2 regions of the Variovorax nivicola genome follow, and region 1 is predicted to be linked to the other one. Evidence: predicted binding sites of a transcription regulator. Region 1 holds the regulator's gene; the other holds the start of a gene.
The links. The regulator sigma-54, encoded in region 1, starts transcription at its own class of promoters, with help from an activator protein. The targets are predictions, from matches to a motif close to TGGCANGNAANCTGCTTT.
Positions count from the first base shown of each region.

Region 2: ACSFBF_RS01730 (flavin monoamine oxidase family protein) is a predicted target of sigma-54. The motif match lies at 5,515-5,532, and genes of this name have one in related genera.

Region 1 is NZ_JBPJZK010000010.1:174,670-182,546, forward strand. Features, by position in the region: gene ACSFBF_RS30405 (phospholipase D family protein) at 1-933, opposite strand, end outside; gene rpoN (RNA polymerase factor sigma-54) at 944-2,545, opposite strand; gene lptB (LPS export ABC transporter ATP-binding protein) at 2,563-3,357, opposite strand; gene lptA (lipopolysaccharide transport periplasmic protein LptA) at 3,354-4,067, opposite strand; gene ACSFBF_RS30425 (thiol:disulfide interchange protein DsbA/DsbL) at 4,222-4,869, opposite strand; gene ACSFBF_RS30430 (SPOR domain-containing protein) at 5,012-5,776, opposite strand; gene argS (arginine--tRNA ligase) at 5,788-7,473, opposite strand; gene ACSFBF_RS30440 (hypothetical protein) at 7,605-7,877, shown strand, end outside.
Region 2 is NZ_JBPJZK010000001.1:366,753-374,629, forward strand. Features, by position in the region: gene ACSFBF_RS01690 (malonate--CoA ligase) at 1-30, shown strand, start outside; gene ACSFBF_RS01695 (phenylacetaldoxime dehydratase family protein) at 27-1,094, opposite strand; gene ACSFBF_RS01700 (carbon-nitrogen hydrolase family protein) at 1,112-2,116, opposite strand; gene ACSFBF_RS01705 (AraC-like ligand-binding domain-containing protein) at 2,304-3,266, shown strand; gene ACSFBF_RS01710 (universal stress protein) at 3,273-3,698, opposite strand; gene ACSFBF_RS01715 (sulfite exporter TauE/SafE family protein) at 3,774-4,595, opposite strand; gene ACSFBF_RS01720 (cell division protein ZapA) at 4,901-5,233, opposite strand; gene ACSFBF_RS01725 (hypothetical protein) at 5,230-5,454, opposite strand; gene ACSFBF_RS01730 (flavin monoamine oxidase family protein) at 5,568-7,163, shown strand; gene ACSFBF_RS01735 (c-type cytochrome) at 7,189-7,611, shown strand; gene ACSFBF_RS01740 (RidA family protein) at 7,681-7,877, shown strand, end outside.

The sequences.
Region 1 (7,877 bases):
GATCACGCGCTCGGGCGAATCGGCGTAGGCCTCTGCGGTGGCCCAGATCAGGCCGAGCTTACCGGCGTTCAGGTCTTCCGCCATCGGGCTGTAGCCGAGCAGGTCGTTGGGCGCGGGCGGCGGCGGCGGTGGCGTGGTGTCAGGGCCGGTGGCGACGTCGAAGCGCTTCTGCAGCTCCTCGCGCGACAGGTCGCTGCTCACCACCGACTGGATCGGCCGCACGTAGATGCTGTTCCAGTACTGGTCGAACAGGCTGCCCAGCCGCGGGACCAGCGCACCGGTGACGAAGGTGTCGAGGTCGAGAAAGTTCTCGCCCGCGGTACGCCTGAAATACTGGTTGCCGATGTTGCGCCCACCCGCCACCGCCATCGCGCCGTCGGCGATGAACAGCTTGTTGTGCATGCGGCGGTTGACGCGGCTGAAGTCGAAGAGCGAGGCGCTGAAGCGCTTCAGCAGGCTGCCGCGCCCGGCCGGGAACGGGTTGAACAGGCGCAGCTCCACGTTGGGCGTGGCGGCGAGGCCGAGCAGCAGCTCGTCTTCGCCGGCGGTGTAGAGGTCGTCCATCAGCAGCCGCACGCGCACGCCGCGCTGGGCGGCGTCGCGCAGGGTGCGCAGCAGGTAGCGGCCGGTCTCGTCGTTCTCGATCTGGTAGTACTGCACGTCGAGCGTGCGCTGCGCGCGGCGGGCCAGCTGGATGCGGGTGTCGAAGGCGAAGTCGCCGCCGGGCATGAGGCGGAAGCCGCTCAGGTCGGGGTCGGGCTGCGAGGCCAGCGCGATCTTGCCGAGGGCGGTGTCGGCCGAGACGGCCATGGCCTTGGTGGGCGGTCGCGGCGCCTCGTCGGGCAATGTGGCGCAGCCGGCGAACAGCAAGACCGCCGCCATGACGAAAACCCAGTGCCCACAACGCGAAAGCGACAGCAGGCGACGGGTCATCGGTGGCTTTCTACAGGGCCTTGCGAAGGTTGGCGGGCGCGATGCGCAGCGCCTCGCGGTACTTGGCCACGGTGCGGCGCGCGCACTCGATGCCCTGCTCCTTCAGCATCTCGGAGATCTGGCTGTCCGACAGCGGCTTCTTGATGCTCTCCGAGCTGACGAACTGCTTGATCAGCGCGCGCACCGCGGTGCTCGACGCATTGCCGCCGGTCTCGGTACCCAGTGCCGAGCCGAAGAAGTACTTGAGCTCGACCGTGCCGAAGGGCGTGGCCATGTACTTGGCGGTGGTCACGCGCGAGATGGTCGATTCGTGCAGGCCCAGTTCGTCGGCAATCTCGCGCAGCACCAGCGGCCGCATCGCGAGTTCGCCGTGCACGAAGTAGCTCTTCTGCCGCTCGACGATGGCGTTGCTCACGCGCAGGATGGTGTCGAAGCGCTGCTGGATGTTCTTGATGAACCAGCGCGCCTCCTGCAGCCGCTGCGACAGCGCCTGACTGCCTTCGCCCTTGTGCGACTTGAGCGCGCCGGCGTAGATGTCGTGCACGCGCAGGCGTGGCATGACCTCGGGGTTCAGCATGACGCGGAACTTCACGTTGGTGCCGCGGCCCGTCTTGGTGACGATCACGTCGGGAATGACGATGTTGCGCTCGACGTCCACGAAGCGCCGGCCCGGCTTGGGCTCGAGCCGCGCAATGATCTGCAGCGCCGAGCGCACCAGTTCCTCATTGCTGCGGGTGAGCGTGGCCAGGCGCTTGAAGTCGCGGCGCGCAAGCAGCTCCATTGGCTGCTTGCAGATGGCAATGGCGATCTTGCGGACCAGCTCCTCTTGCTCGGTCTCGTCCTCGCGGGCCAGGGCGCGCAGCTGGATGCCCAGGCATTCGCCTAGGTCGCGCGCGCCGACGCCGGCGGGCTCCAGGCTCTGCAGCAGGCCGAGCGCCACCTGAAAGTGGTGCACGAGGTCGTCGAACTGGTCGTTGTCGTCGCCGGCCAGGCCCGAGGCCAGCGCGGGCAGCGAGTCTTCGAGGTAGCCGTCGTCGTTGAGCGATTCGATGAGAAAGCGCAGCGCGGCGCTGTCGTTTTCGTTCAGGCGCAGGCTCAGCGCCTGGCGGTGCAGGAAGGACTGCAGCGATTCCTGGCTGCGCGCGAGTTCGGTGGCGTCGGCGCGTTCGTCGTCGCCCAGGTTGTTCTGGCGCGCAGGCGCGTCGCTGCCCCATTCGCTGTCGTCGGGCGCCATGTCGACGGTGCCGTCGCCTTCCCAGTCGGGCTCGCGCTCGGCGATTTCGGCGGCGGGGCCGTCGGTGTCGGCCGTGGTGGTGGTGCTGGTTTCGGTGGAAGCAGTGGACGCGCTGGCGGCGGGCGAAGCGAAGTCGCTCTCGCCGTCGCCGCTATCACCGCCGTCATCGCGCGGTACCGGGGCATCGGCCGTGTCGAGCCCGAACTCCTCGCGCGCCGCTTCTTCCGCGGTGCGCTCGAGGAACGGGTTCTCGTCGAGCATCTGCTCCACCTCCTGGCTCAGTTCGAGCGTGGAGAGTTGGAGCAGCCTGATCGACTGCTGCAGCTGCGGCGTCAGCGCCAGATGCTGCGAGACGCGAAGGGATAGCCCTTGCTTCATGGGAACCGCTCCCGCCCTTACATGCGGAAGTGTTCGCCCAAGTACACCCTGCGTACTTCGGCGTTGTCGACGATCTCCGAGGGTGTGCCTTGTGCCAGCACATGCCCGTCGCTGATGATGAACGCGTGATCGCAGATGCCCAGCGTTTCACGCACGTTGTGGTCAGTGATGAGCACGCCGATGCCGCGCTCCTTCAGGAAACTGATGATCCGCTGGATTTCGATCACCGCGATCGGGTCGATGCCGGCGAAGGGCTCGTCCAGCAGGATGAAGCGTGGCTGCGTAGCCAGCGCGCGCGCAATTTCGACGCGGCGGCGCTCGCCGCCCGACAGCGCAAGCGCCGGCGAATCGCGCAGGTGGTCGACGCGCAGGTCGGCCAGCAGCTCGGCCAGGCGCTCGTCCATGTGCTGCTTCGACAACGGCGCCATCTTGCCGTTCGCGTCGGGCTCCATCTGGAGCTCGAGCACGGCGCGCACGTTTTCCTCGACCGTGAGCTTGCGGAAGATCGAGGCTTCCTGCGGCAGGTAGCTCAGGCCCATGCGGGCGCGGCGGTGGATCGGCATGTGGGCGATGGGCTCGCCGTCGATGGTGATGTCGCCCGCGTCGGCGCGCACCAGCCCCACGATCATGTAGAACGAGGTGGTCTTGCCCGCGCCGTTCGGCCCGAGCAACCCGACGACTTCGCCCTTTTGCACGTCGAGCGAGACGTCTTTCACGACCGTGCGGCTGCCGTAGCTCTTCTTCAGGCCGCGCGCGACCAGGCGGCTGCCCGGTGCGCCGTTGGCGTCCTGCGTTCCAGCGGTTTCGATCACTTGCGGGTTTCTCCCTGGTCACTGAGCGTGGTGCTCTGGCGCAGGCCCTTGCCTGGTGCCGGCGTGGGCGCTGGCGGCGGCGCCTTCGCGCCGGCCGGAGCCGAAGCACCGGCCGCCGGTGCGGTGGCGGCCTTGGGGGTCAGGATGGTCTTGACGCGCCCGCCCGGGGTGGACGCGTTGACGGCGGTGTTCGGCGGCACGGTGGAACCGTTGACCGTGTAGGTGTCGTTGCTCTGGTCGTAGACGATCAACGCGCCCTGGCTCTCGTCGTTCGGCGTGGCGCCGAGCAGGCGGCGCATGGTGGCGTTGCGGATGAACTTGACGTTGTCGGCGCGGCTGTCGTACTCGATGACTTCCGACTCGCCCTCGATCCACTCGTCGGGCGCATTGCGCTTCTGCTTGTAGTAGGCCCGCTTGCCCGGTGCCGCCGTGACCACGCCGTACTGGTAGCCCTCGGGGTCCTGGCGTACGTCCATGCGCGCGCCGCGGATGATGATCGTGCCCTTCGTAACGAGCACGTTACCGGTGAACACGCTGGTCTGCTTCAGGTCGTCGTAGCGCATCGAGTCCGACTCGATGTTCATCGGCTTGGTGCGGTCGGCGGTCTCGGCCAGGGCGCCCGAGGCAAGGCCGGCCAGCAACAGCGCGCCGGCGGCCAAGCGGCCGATGCGACGGAGGAAGGGAGTGGTGGGGTGAGAGTGCAATGTCATAGAGGCACGAAACTTGCTCGGCATTGTATGCGGCTGATTGCGTCAGCCCCGCACGCACAGATGAAAAAGCCCGCCGATGCGGGCTTGACTTTCTTCCTGGATTCCTTCCGGGAACACCGCGGAACCGGCTCCGCCGGGCCGCGATCTTGGGGGGTCAGCCCTTCTTCGCTTCGCCGATCAGATAGTTCACGACCTGAAGCACTTTGGTCATGTTGCCGGCGGTTTCGCCGTCCACATACCAGCGGCCGGCCACGGCCATTGCCGGCACGCCAGCCACCTTGTAGGCGTCGGTCATTTGCGAGGCGCGCTTGGCCTTGCTGGCCACGCCGAAGGAAGTGAAGGTTTCCTTGAACTTGGCGCCGTCCAGGCCGTTGGCGGTGGCCCAGGCAATGATGTTGGCGTCGCCGTTCACGTTCTGGCGCTGCGCGTGGATCGCGTTGAACACCTTCGGCTGATATTCGTCGACCTTGCCCATGGCTTCGAGCGCGTAGTACAGGCGCTGCTTGGCTTCGACGTCGTTGCCCACGAAAGGCACCGGGATGCGGCGGAAAGCAACTTCCTTGGGCACCGTCTTGATCCAGGCTTCCAGCGCCGGCTCGAAGTCGTTGCAATGTGGGCAGTTGTACGAGAAGAACTCGACCACCTCGATCTTGCCGGCGGGCGCGTCGACCGGCACGCGCTTGTCGAGCACCAGGTACTCGGTGCCGGCCTTGGGTGCACGCGCCTGGGCGTGGGCCGGGTTGGCGGCCAGGGACAGCAGCCCGAGCGAAGTGGCGGCCAGCGAAAAGTCACGACGTTTCATTGAAAGAGCTCTCCAGTTGTTACGGCAGACTGAGCCGGCGCGCGGCGGGGAGTTCCCCCGTGTCCGGCGCGCCCGAGGCAGTGGATGGTGGCGGCAAACACCGCGCGGCGAAGCTTAGGGGCTATTTGTGTCGGCTGCCGGGTCAGCGCTGCACACGAACCAGGGCCGAATCCATGCCGCCGCCGTCGAGCCGCTCCTTGAGGCGGTCGGCGTCGTCCTTCTTGTTGAAGGGGCCGGCGCGCACGCGGTAGACGGTGCGGCCCGCCTGCTCGCGCTCGGTGACCTTGGCCTCGACGCCCATCAGCGACAGCTTGGCGCGCTGCGCCTCGGCGTCGTCGGTGGTGCGGAAGGCGCCGGCCTGCACGAAGTACATGAACGGATCGGGGCCCGAACTGCTGCTGCCGGCGTTGCTGTTGCTGCTCGGTGCGGCCGACGCGGTGGTCGTGCTGCCGGAGCTGGCACCGCCGCCCGAGCGCGCCCGGGCCAGGTCGCCCAGCGGATCGTTCGACGGCGGCAGGGCGTTGGCTTCGGCCGGCACCGGCGCCGTGCGAGGCGGCTTGGGCGCCACCACCACGGGCACCGGCGGTGCGGTCGTGGGTGGTGCGGTGACCGGGGCCACGGCGGTAGTTGCCGGCTCGCCGGTGACGGGGTTAACCGGGCCGGTGGGTGCGGGCGCCGGCTTGGCGGCGCCTGCCTTGCCGGCCAGCGGCGCGTTCGGGTCCCAATCGCGGTTCTTGCGGGCTTCGGCCTCGTCCTGCTCGGCGCCGCCGCGCTGCGTCTTGGTCACGAACGGGATCGGCACCTTGGTCACGTAGACCGCGATGCCCAGCGCGACGCCCAGGCCGAGCACCAGCCCGATGATCAGGCCGATGACGATGTTGCCGCGTTGTCTGGTTGTCTTCTTCATGGTGAGGAGGTTCACATCTTGCTCGGCGCACTGACGCCGAGAATCGCGAGGCCATTGTGCAGCACCTGCGCGGTCGCGGCGACCAGCGCCAGGCGGGCCAGCTTGACCTTTTCGTCGTCGACCAGGATGCGCTCGGCGTCGTAGTAGCTGTGGTAGCTGGCGGCCAGCTCGCGCAGGTAGAACGTGACGTCGTGCGGGGCGAAGTCCTTCGACGCAGCCGTCAGCATGGCCGGGTACTTGGCCAGCAGCAGCATCAGCGCCTGGGCGGCCGGGCTTTCGAGCGGCGACAGGTCGACGTCCTTGAGCGTGGCGGCGTCGCCGCCCCAGCCGGCCAGCACCGAGCAGATGCGCGCATGCGCGTACTGCACGTAATAAACCGGGTTGTCGTTGTTTTTCGTCACCGCGAGGTCGACGTCGAAGGTGTATTCGGTGTCGGGCTTGCGGCTGAGCAGGAAGAAGCGGATGGCGTCGGTGCTGGTCCACTCGATCAGGTCGCGCAGCGTGACGTAGCTGCCGGCGCGCTTGCTGATCTTGACCTCTTCGCCACCCTTCATCACGCGCACCATGGTGTGCAGCACGTAGTCGGGGTAGCCCTGGGGAATGCCTTCGCCCGCCGCCTGCAGGCCGGCGCGCACTCGGGCGATGGTGCCGTGGTGGTCGGTGCCCTGGATGTTGATGACCTTGTGGAAGCCGCGCTCCCACTTGGCGATGTGGTACGCCACGTCGGGTACGAAGTACGTGTACGTACCGTCCTGCTTCTTCATCACGCGGTCTTTGTCGTCGCCGTAGTCGGTCGACTTCAGCCACAGCGCGCCGTCTTGTTCGTAGGTCTTGCCAGCGGCCACGAGCTTCTGCACCGCGGCTTCGACGCGGCCGCTGGTGTAGAGGCTGGACTCCAGGTAGTACTGGTCGAAATGCACGCGGAAGGCCTGCAGGTCCAGGTCTTGCTCGCGGCGCAGATAGGCCACGGCGAACTCGCGGATCGCGTCGAGGTCGTCGATGTCGCCGCTGGCGGTGACTTCGCGGTCTTCCGACTTGACGGTCTTCTTCGCCTTGAAGTCTTCGGCGATGTCGGCGATGTAGTCGCCGTTATAGGCCGGGGCCTTCTCGCCGCTGGGCCATTCGGCGTCGCCGGGCTTGAAGCCACGGGCGCGCAGCTGCGTGCTGGTGGCCAGCGTCTGGATCTGCACGCCGGCGTCGTTGTAGTAGTACTCGCGCCAAACGCTTTCGCCCTGCGAGGCGCGCAGGTTGCAGATGGCGTCGCCCAGCGCGGCCTGGCGGCCGTGGCCGACGTGCAACGGGCCGGTCGGGTTGGCAGAGACGAACTCGACCAGCACCTTCTCGCCGGTGGCCGGCTGCTGCCCGAAAGTATTCCCGGCCGACAGCACCTCGCGCACGATCTGCTGCTTGGCCGTCGTCTTCAGGCGGATGTTGAGAAAGCCGGGGCCGGCGATCTCGATGGCCTCGACCCATTGGCCGAAAGCGGGGGTGGCGAGCAGCGCAGCGCTCAGTTGCTCGGCCAGTTCGCGGGGCTTGCGCCCCAGCGGTTTGGCGAGCTGCATGGCGGCCGTGCTGGCGAAATCGCCATGCGCAGCCACCTTGGGTGACTCGAACGCGGCTTTGGAGCCAGCGCCGGGCGAGAAGGATTCGAGCGTGTTCGCGAGCGCCGCGAGCAGCTCCTGTTTGACCAATAGCATCCGGGAATTTTACCGGGGGCAAACCCGAGAGCAGTTGACGATGGTCATCCGATCCCTGTCTTCGCCCGTTACGATGGTCTGCCCCGAGGCGGGGAACCTGTCACAACTCAACCTTGCGAGGACACATCACCATGAAGAAGCTCCTTTCCCTGGTCGCACTGGGCCTTTGCCTTTCCTTCGGCGCCGCACAGGCTCAAGACAAGGCCGCCACCCCGGCACCAGCCCCCGCCGCCGCTGCTGCACCCGCTGCCGCCGCCGGCGCAAGCTGCGAAACCAAGGCTGTGGACAAGAACGGCAAGGCACTGGCAGGCGCGGCCAAGGCCAGCTCCATCAAGAAGTGCGAGAAAGACACCAAGGCTGCAGCGGCTCCCGCCTGCGCTGCCAAGGCCGTCGACAAGAACGGC
Region 2 (7,877 bases), on a different contig from region 1:
CAGCACAAGGCGCTGTTCACCGCTTCCTAAGTGGCAACGGGCGCGAGCCCGTTCATCAGCCCGCTGCGTGCGTGGCAGTTGATGTATTCGTAGCTCTGCTCGTCGGCCTTCAGCACCGACACCTCGTGGTACACGCGCAGCTGCAGCTGGAAGTTCAGCGCCTGCACATAGCGCATGAAACTGCCGAAGATCGCGACGTGCGTCGGGTGCGACTCGGCCCAGCGCTCCATGTCGGCCAGCGAGCGCCAGTAGCTCAGGCCGAACGACTTCTGCAGCGGAGCACCTTGCGCGTCGAGGTGATGCATGTAGCGGTTGCTGTAGCAGCCGATGCCCAGGCCTTGGTCGCGCAGGAAGTCCATGCCCTCGCGCAGCACCGGCTCCATGTCTTCCAGGTAGAGCGTGCGTTCCTGGCCGGTGGTCTCGGTCCATTCCTGGCCGGAGCGGATCATCGCGATGTTCTCGTGGCCCGCGATGCGCACGCGCTGGCCTGGAGCCGGCGTACCGGCGATTACTGCGCGCGTGCCTGAGGGCGCCATCGCATCGGTCTGCGACAGCGGGATGCGGTCGCGCATCGAACCCCAGTAGCCGTGCTCCTGCAGTTCGCCGCTGACCTCGCCCATGACCACGCCGACGCCCTCGAAGCGGTCGGGCGTGTTGAACATGGTCTCGAAGTGCTCGACGCGCGGCGATGCGATCTCGCGGAAGTAACCGAGGCCTTCGTTGAGCCGTTCGTCGGAGCGCCACCAGGCATCGATGGCGGGCGTGGTGCACCAGCGTGCGTAGGCTGCGGCGTCGCTCCAGTAGGCGATTGCGATCATGTTGTCGAAGCCGTCGGCATCGACGTAGTGCGTCAGGTCGTGGTGGCCCGGGCCATCGGGCAGGGCGAAGTCGCGCGCGATCTTCATCAGCGCGGCACAGGCGCGGCCCTGCATTTCGGCGCCGCGCGATTGCACGCCGAAGTAGCCCATCACGACCTGCGTCACCGACGTGGCGGCGCGGGCCGACCACACGGGGTAGGGCGGCGTGTAGTCGTCTTCCACGCGGCGATGCCGCGTGCGAGGGCACTTCAGGTGCTCGGCAATGGCTGATTCCATGGCATGCCTCCGTGGGTTCAGGCCGCGACCGGCTCGGGCACGCTGCTTTCAGGCTCTGGCGAGTGCTGCACCACCACGGGTTCGCGGCGCGTCTTGTTGAGCAGTAGCTGGGTGACATCGGGCCGCGAGTAGTGGCCGCTGGGGTCGGCAGCCGCCTTGGCGAGCGAGATCATGCCGAGGTCGATGTCGGCGATGACCAGGCCTTCTTCGTCTTCCGCCAGCGGCGTGCCCAGTGGCGAGCCGTCGGGCGCGTAGATGCGCGCAAAGCCGCCGCCGGTGCGCAGCATCTGCTGCTTGCCCGCGTCGGTGCACATCAGCTCGCTCATGGCCTTCGACACGGTGGCGCAGGGCGCGACCACGAAGCACTGGCCCTCGGCCGCATACACCTGGCTCGCGGCGTTGTTGACCTCGGGACCCAGCGCATAGGCCGCGCCGCGGTACAGCGAGAAGCTCGGCCATGCGCCGCAGTGGATCTGCTCGTTCTGCGAATACATCGCGTACTTGCTCAACGGCTGCAAGTGCTCCCAGCACGAGAGCGAGCCGATGTTGCCCAGCGCCGTCTCGACCACGGCAAGGTCCGAGCCGTCGCCTTCGCCGAAAACCGTGCGCTCGACGTGCGTGGGCTTGAGCTTGCGGCGCGTCTGCACGGTGTTGCCCTGGTCGTCGATGAGCGCCTGCGCAATGTAGAGGCTGCCCGCCGCCTTCTCGCTGTAGCCCAGCGACACCCAGATCTTGAGCTTGCGCGCCGCCTCCCTGATTCGATCGAACTCGGCCGAGCCGACGATCAGCGAGTTGTCGTGGTAGCGCTGCACGAACTGCATGCCCCAGGCCGGCGAATCGAGCCATATCCACCACGGGTAGCCGGGCACCCAGGTTTCGGGAAAGGCGACGAGCTGCACGCCCTGTTTCGCGGCCTGCGCCATCAGGTCGATGGTCTTGTCGATGGTGCCGTCGAGGTCGAGGAACACGGGGGCGGCCTGTACGGCGGCAACGCGGAGCTTGGGGTGGACGGTGGTCGGCATGGTGGTTCTCCAGATGCAATGAAAGTAACGAAGCGTCTGCCGCACGCACGACGCACCGGGTTTGCGCTGTGGCATGCGGGTTGCTTGAAGCGTAAATTCGCGCCGCCGGAACGCCTTGACCCGGATTGGCGGCGTTCTTGTTCCAGCGTTGCATGCCTTTGCTGTTGAGGCTTTCCGAGGAACCCCGATGACCCAGTTGCTCAGCACCGACGCCGTCCCGCGGGACCAGCGGCTTGCCTACTGGACCGACATGATCTGCAACGTCTACGTGCAGCTCGGCTGTGATCCGGTGCGCGAAGGCGATACCTGCGATTTCGAAGGCAGCATCCGCCAGCACACGCTGCCCGGCCTCGACGTGTCGGTCGTCACCTCGGGCCCGCAGAAGGTGATGCGCACGCCGGGGCACATCTCGCACTCCAGCGACGACTACTTTCTCGTGAGCATCCAGGCGCGCGGCCGTGGCGTGGTGCGGCAGGACGGCCGCGACGCGGTGCTCGCGGCCGGCGACTTCGCGCTGTACGACAGCACGCGGCCCTATCAGCTGCTGTTCGACGAATCCTTCGAGCAGATCGTGCTCAAGCTGCCTGGCGAACGCCTGCGCAGCGAGCTGCGCGACACCGAGGCGCTGACGGCCACCACGGTGTCGGGGCGCGCGGGTGCGGGGCACCTGTTGCTGGGCATGATCCACACGCTGCGCGAAGACATCGACACGCTGCAGCCCGCATCGGCGCTCGCAGTGGCCAATGGTGTGCAGAACATCCTGGTGGCGGGGCTGCAGACGCTGCCCGCGGCGAGCGCGCCGTCGCTCAGCAATCTCACGGCGTATCACCTGGCGCGCGTGAAGCGGCTCATCGACGAACAGCTGGCCGATCCGTCGCTGTCGGTGGGCACGTTGGCGGCCGGGCTGGGCGTGTCGGTGAGCCACATCCACCGCGTGTTCAGGAGCGAGCCGCTGACGCCGTCGCAATACATCTGGGAGCGCAGGCTGGAGGCGTGCAGCCGCGACCTGCTGGAGCCTCGCCTCGCGGGCCGGCCGGTAGCCGAGATCGCCTATGGCCGCGGCTTCAACGACGCGGCGCATTTCAGCCGCGCGTTCCGCGAGCGCTTCGGCTGCTCGCCGCGCGAATGGCGGCAGCAGCGAGCGCAGTAGCTGCTGCTACTGGACCAGCATCACCGTGGTGTTCGTCTCGGCGACGACCTTGGTCGCGACCGAGCCCATCAGCGCGCGGCCGAAGATGCCGTGGCCATGAGTGCCGAGCACGATCAGCCCCGCTTGCGCCGCCGCGGCCGACTTGAGGATTTCCTCGGCCACATGGCCGTGGCGCGAGTCGATCGTGTAGTTGCTCACGCCGCTCTCGGCGAACAGCGCTTTCACCGGATCGAGCACCTTGGCGTTTTCCTCGGCGTAGTAGTCCGTCACCAATTCTTTGCTCAGGTGGCGCGCAACGTGGCCCGAGATGCCGGTGCATACGTGCACCACCACCAGCTGATGCCCGTCCACGAACATGGCGCGATTGGCAAGCAGGTAGTCGAGCGCCTTGCGGGTGTAGGCGCTGCCATCGACGGCGATGAGGATTTTCATGAGACCGTTATACGGCGCGGCCCCGCGCACCGCAACGGGGCGTACCTCATGACTGAAGGGCCTTGCCCAGCCGGATCAGCCGTGCAGGCCCTTCCAGAGCATGTAGGCCGCAAGCAGGTACAGGATGCTCGCGAACACGCGCTTGAGCTTCTTCACCGGCAGGCTGTGCGCCGCCTTCGCGCCCAGCGGTGCGGTGAACACGCTGCACAGCGCGATCACCGCCAGCGCGGGAAGCCAGATGTAGCCGAAGGAGCCGGCCGGCAGACCCTGCACCGACTGGCCACTGACCGCATAGCCGAGCACGTTCGCCACAGCGATAGGAAAGCCCAGCGCCGCGCTGGTGGCCACCGCGTTGTGAATGGACACGTTGCACCACGTCATGAACGGCACGCTGATGAAACCGCCGCCCGCACCCACCAGGCCCGAGATGAAGCCGATCACGCCGCCCGCTGCAAGCTGGCCGCCCGTGCCCGGCATCTGCCGCGTGGGCGCGGGCTTCTTGTCGAGGAACATCTGCGTGGCCGAGAAGCCCACGAACAGCGCAAAGAAGATGGCCAGCGCTGTGCCCTTGAGCAGCGAGAACACGCCCAGACTGCCCGCGAGGCTGCCGATGACGATGCCGGGCGCTAGCCTGCGCACGATGTCCCAGCGCACAGCGCCGCGCCGGTGGTGCGCGCGCACGCTCGATACCGAAGTGAAGATGATCGTTGCCATCGAGGTGGCGATGGCCATCTTCACCGCGAGGTCGGCCGGCACGCCGCGATGGCCCATGATGATCGTGATGAACGGCACCATCAGCATGCCGCCGCCGATGCCCAGCAGGCCCGCGAGGAAACCGGTGCCGAGGCCGAGAGCGGCGAGTTCGGCGATCAGGAGGGGGTCGAGCAGGGCAGCGATATTCACGGGAAAGTCACGCAAGGGAAGTGAGGGGCTGGAAAAAGCAACGGCCCCGAGCAGTGGATGCAGGGGGCCGTGGCAGGAAAAGGTGTCTGCAGGTGATGTGCCGGACCCGCATCCTGAACCAGGGTTCAGGTGGGCGAGGGCAGCAGGACTTCGGGTTCATCTGACGCGAGATGATCACGCCCGTCGAGCGATGTACCAAGCCCGGCTCCGGAGAGCATTGGAACAAGGAAATATTAAGCCCGACACAGTCTGCAGACAGGCCGGATTTTACGCTCCGTCCGTCTTCGTGCGAGCCTTATTCAGAGTAAATGTCCATCGCCAGCCAGGGCCTGATCGAGTTTCTGGATGAGCTGCGTGGCCTTCGCGTCGGTTTCGACACTGTCTGCAGCCGAAGTGGCAACTGGTGCCGCGGGCGCTGCGGCAACAGCGGCCTGCTGCGCGGCGAGGTCGAACGCCAGGTTCAGCGAAGCCAGCACCGCAATGCGGTCACGGGCCTTGACTTTTCCGGCATCGCGGATCTTGCACATGGCCGCGTCCACGCGTTCGACGGCTTCGCGCAACTGCGCCTCGCCGCCATCGGGACAGCCGAGCAGATAGCTCTGGCCCATGATCTGTACTTCAATCTGCTTCATGCGGGGGAATCTTCGGAGGGTGGTTCAGCCGGCAACCGTTCGAGCAGGGCGTCCAGGCGCGTGCGTGCCGCAACGAGTCGCGACTTCAGGGCGTCGCGTTCGCGCGTGAGCGCATCGACCTGCTCCTGCAGCAGCGCATTGGTGCGTTGCACCTCTTCGTGACGCACAAGCAGTCGTTCAACACGCTCGGCGATCTGATCGATAGGGCTGGAAGCGGGCATGGTTGGCGATTGTAGTTTCCCGGGGAAGCGGCCCTGCCGGGACGGTGTCAGGGCGGGGCGTGGCATGGATTCTGCTGCCTTCCAGTTGCCTTTCAAACTCCAACAGCAAGCCAATGACCACGAAGAACAACACTTTATTCAGTTGGCGCGACCTGCTTACGCTCATCGGCAAGACCGCCGGTGGCGGCGCGATGTACCAGGCGATGACCTCGCTGGGCTTTGCCGCCGAATCCAACTACAGCGGACCACCGAAGCTCGATGGCGCAAAGAAGGGTGCGTCGGTGCTGATTCTTGGTGCAGGCCTGGCCGGCATGGCCGCCGCGCTCGAACTGCGCAACGCGGGCTACTCGGTCAAGGTTCTCGAGTTCAGCAATCGCGCGGGCGGCCGGTGCTGGACGCTGCGCGGCGGCGACACCTTCACCGAGCTGGGTGGCGCCGTGCAGCAGTGTGGCTTCGCCAAGGGCGAGTACTTCAATCCGGGGCCGTGGCGCATTCCCTATCACCACCATGCAGTGCTGGGCTACTGCAAGCGGCTGGGCGTGGCGCTGGAGCCTTTCGTTCAGGTCAACTACAACGCGCTCGTGCATTCGAGCAAGGCCTACGGTGGCAAGCCTCAGCGCTACCGGCACGTGCAGGCCGACTACCAGGGCTATGTCGCCGAGCTGCTCGGCAAGGCCACGACGCAAGGCAACCTCGATGCGGCACTGACGAAAGAAGACAAGGAGAAACTGCTCGAAGGCCTGCGCCGCTGGGGCGCGCTCGACACGCAGTTCCGCTATCTCGAAGGCACCATCAGCAGCGACCGCCGCGGCTATGAGGTCGATGCGGGCGGCGGCCTCATGCCACTGGCCAAGCCATCGAAGCCGCTGGACATGAGCGAGCTGCTGCAATCAAACCTTTGGCGTTACATCGCCAGCGGGCAAGACTACGAATTCCAGAGCGCGATCTTCCAGCCCGTGGGCGGCATGGACATGATCGCCAAGGCATTCCAGAAAGAAGTCGGCAGCCTGATCCGCTACGGCGCCAAGGTCACGAAGATCGAGCAGAACGACCGTGGCGTGACGGTCACCTACACCGATGCATCAAAGGGCGGTGCGGTCACGCAGGCCAAGGCCGACTGGTGCCTGTGCACCATTCCGCTGTCGGTGCTGAGCCAGATCGACATCCAGGTGGGCTCGGCAATGCAGGAGGCCATCAACGCCGTGCCTTATGGCGCATCGGTGAAGGTGGGCCTGCAGTTCAAGCGCCGCTTCTGGGAAGAAGACGAACATATCTACGGCGGAATCAGCTACACCGACCTGCCGATCTCGCGCATCTCGTACCCCTCGACGCGCTATGGCGCCAAGGGCAAGTCGGTGGTGCTGGGCGCCTACGTGTTCGACGGCCCGAACTCCTACGAATTCACCGCCATGGCGCCCGAGGAGCGCGTGCGCCGCGCGGTCGAGTTCGGCACGCAGTTGCATCCGCAGTACGCAAGCGAATTCGACAACGGCATTTCCGTGGGCTGGCACCGCGTGCCCGGCACGCACGGCTGCTATGGCATATGGACCGACGAGACGCGCCAGAAGCACTACAAGAACCTGTGCCAGGTCGATGGCCGCATCGCGCTGGCCGGCGAGCACGCTTCCTACATTCCGGCCTGGCAGGAGGGCGCACTGCTCTCGTCGCTCGACGCCATCCAGCGGCTGCATGCCCGCGCCGTCGCGTGAAAGCCGAGTGAAGGACACACCCACCATGAACGACAACATCACGACCTTCAAGCGCGCGCTGCTCGGCCTTTCGCTGGGCGCGCTGGCATTGGTAGCCGGCCAGGCCGCTTTCGCGCAGTCGCCGGAGCCTGTCTTTTCAGTAGGCCCCCGATTCCAGGAAAGCTCGGGCGAGGCGATCTACCGCGCGACCTGCCAGGGCTGCCACATGGCGCAAGGACAAGGGGCAAAGGGTGCGGGCGCCTATCCGGCGCTCGCCTCGAACCCGCGGCTCGCGAGCCCGGAATACCCGCTCTACGTGGTGATCAATGGGCAGAAAGGCATGCCTGCCTTTGGCAAGATGCTGAGCGACGAGCAGATCGCTTCCGTGGTCGGCTACGCGCGCACCCATTTCGGCAACCAGTACCCTGACGCCATTGCGGCGGAGAGCGTCAAGAAGCTGCGGCCTTGATCGCTCTCTTCTTTCGATACCTGGCAGACCCTTCCTTCATCCATCCATCCCAGCAGAGAGACAACACGCATGACCATGACCTCCATCACGAAGAAGCTGGCGCTCGTCGCCGCACTGTTCGCAGCCGGCACCGGCGCCGCCCACGCGGCCGATGAAATCATTCGCCACCGCATTCCGAATTCCACCTTCCCGATCGCGGCGGCGGTGGAGGTGCCGTCTTCGTTCACCAACGTCTACCTCTCGGGCCAGGTGCCGCCGCTGCAGGA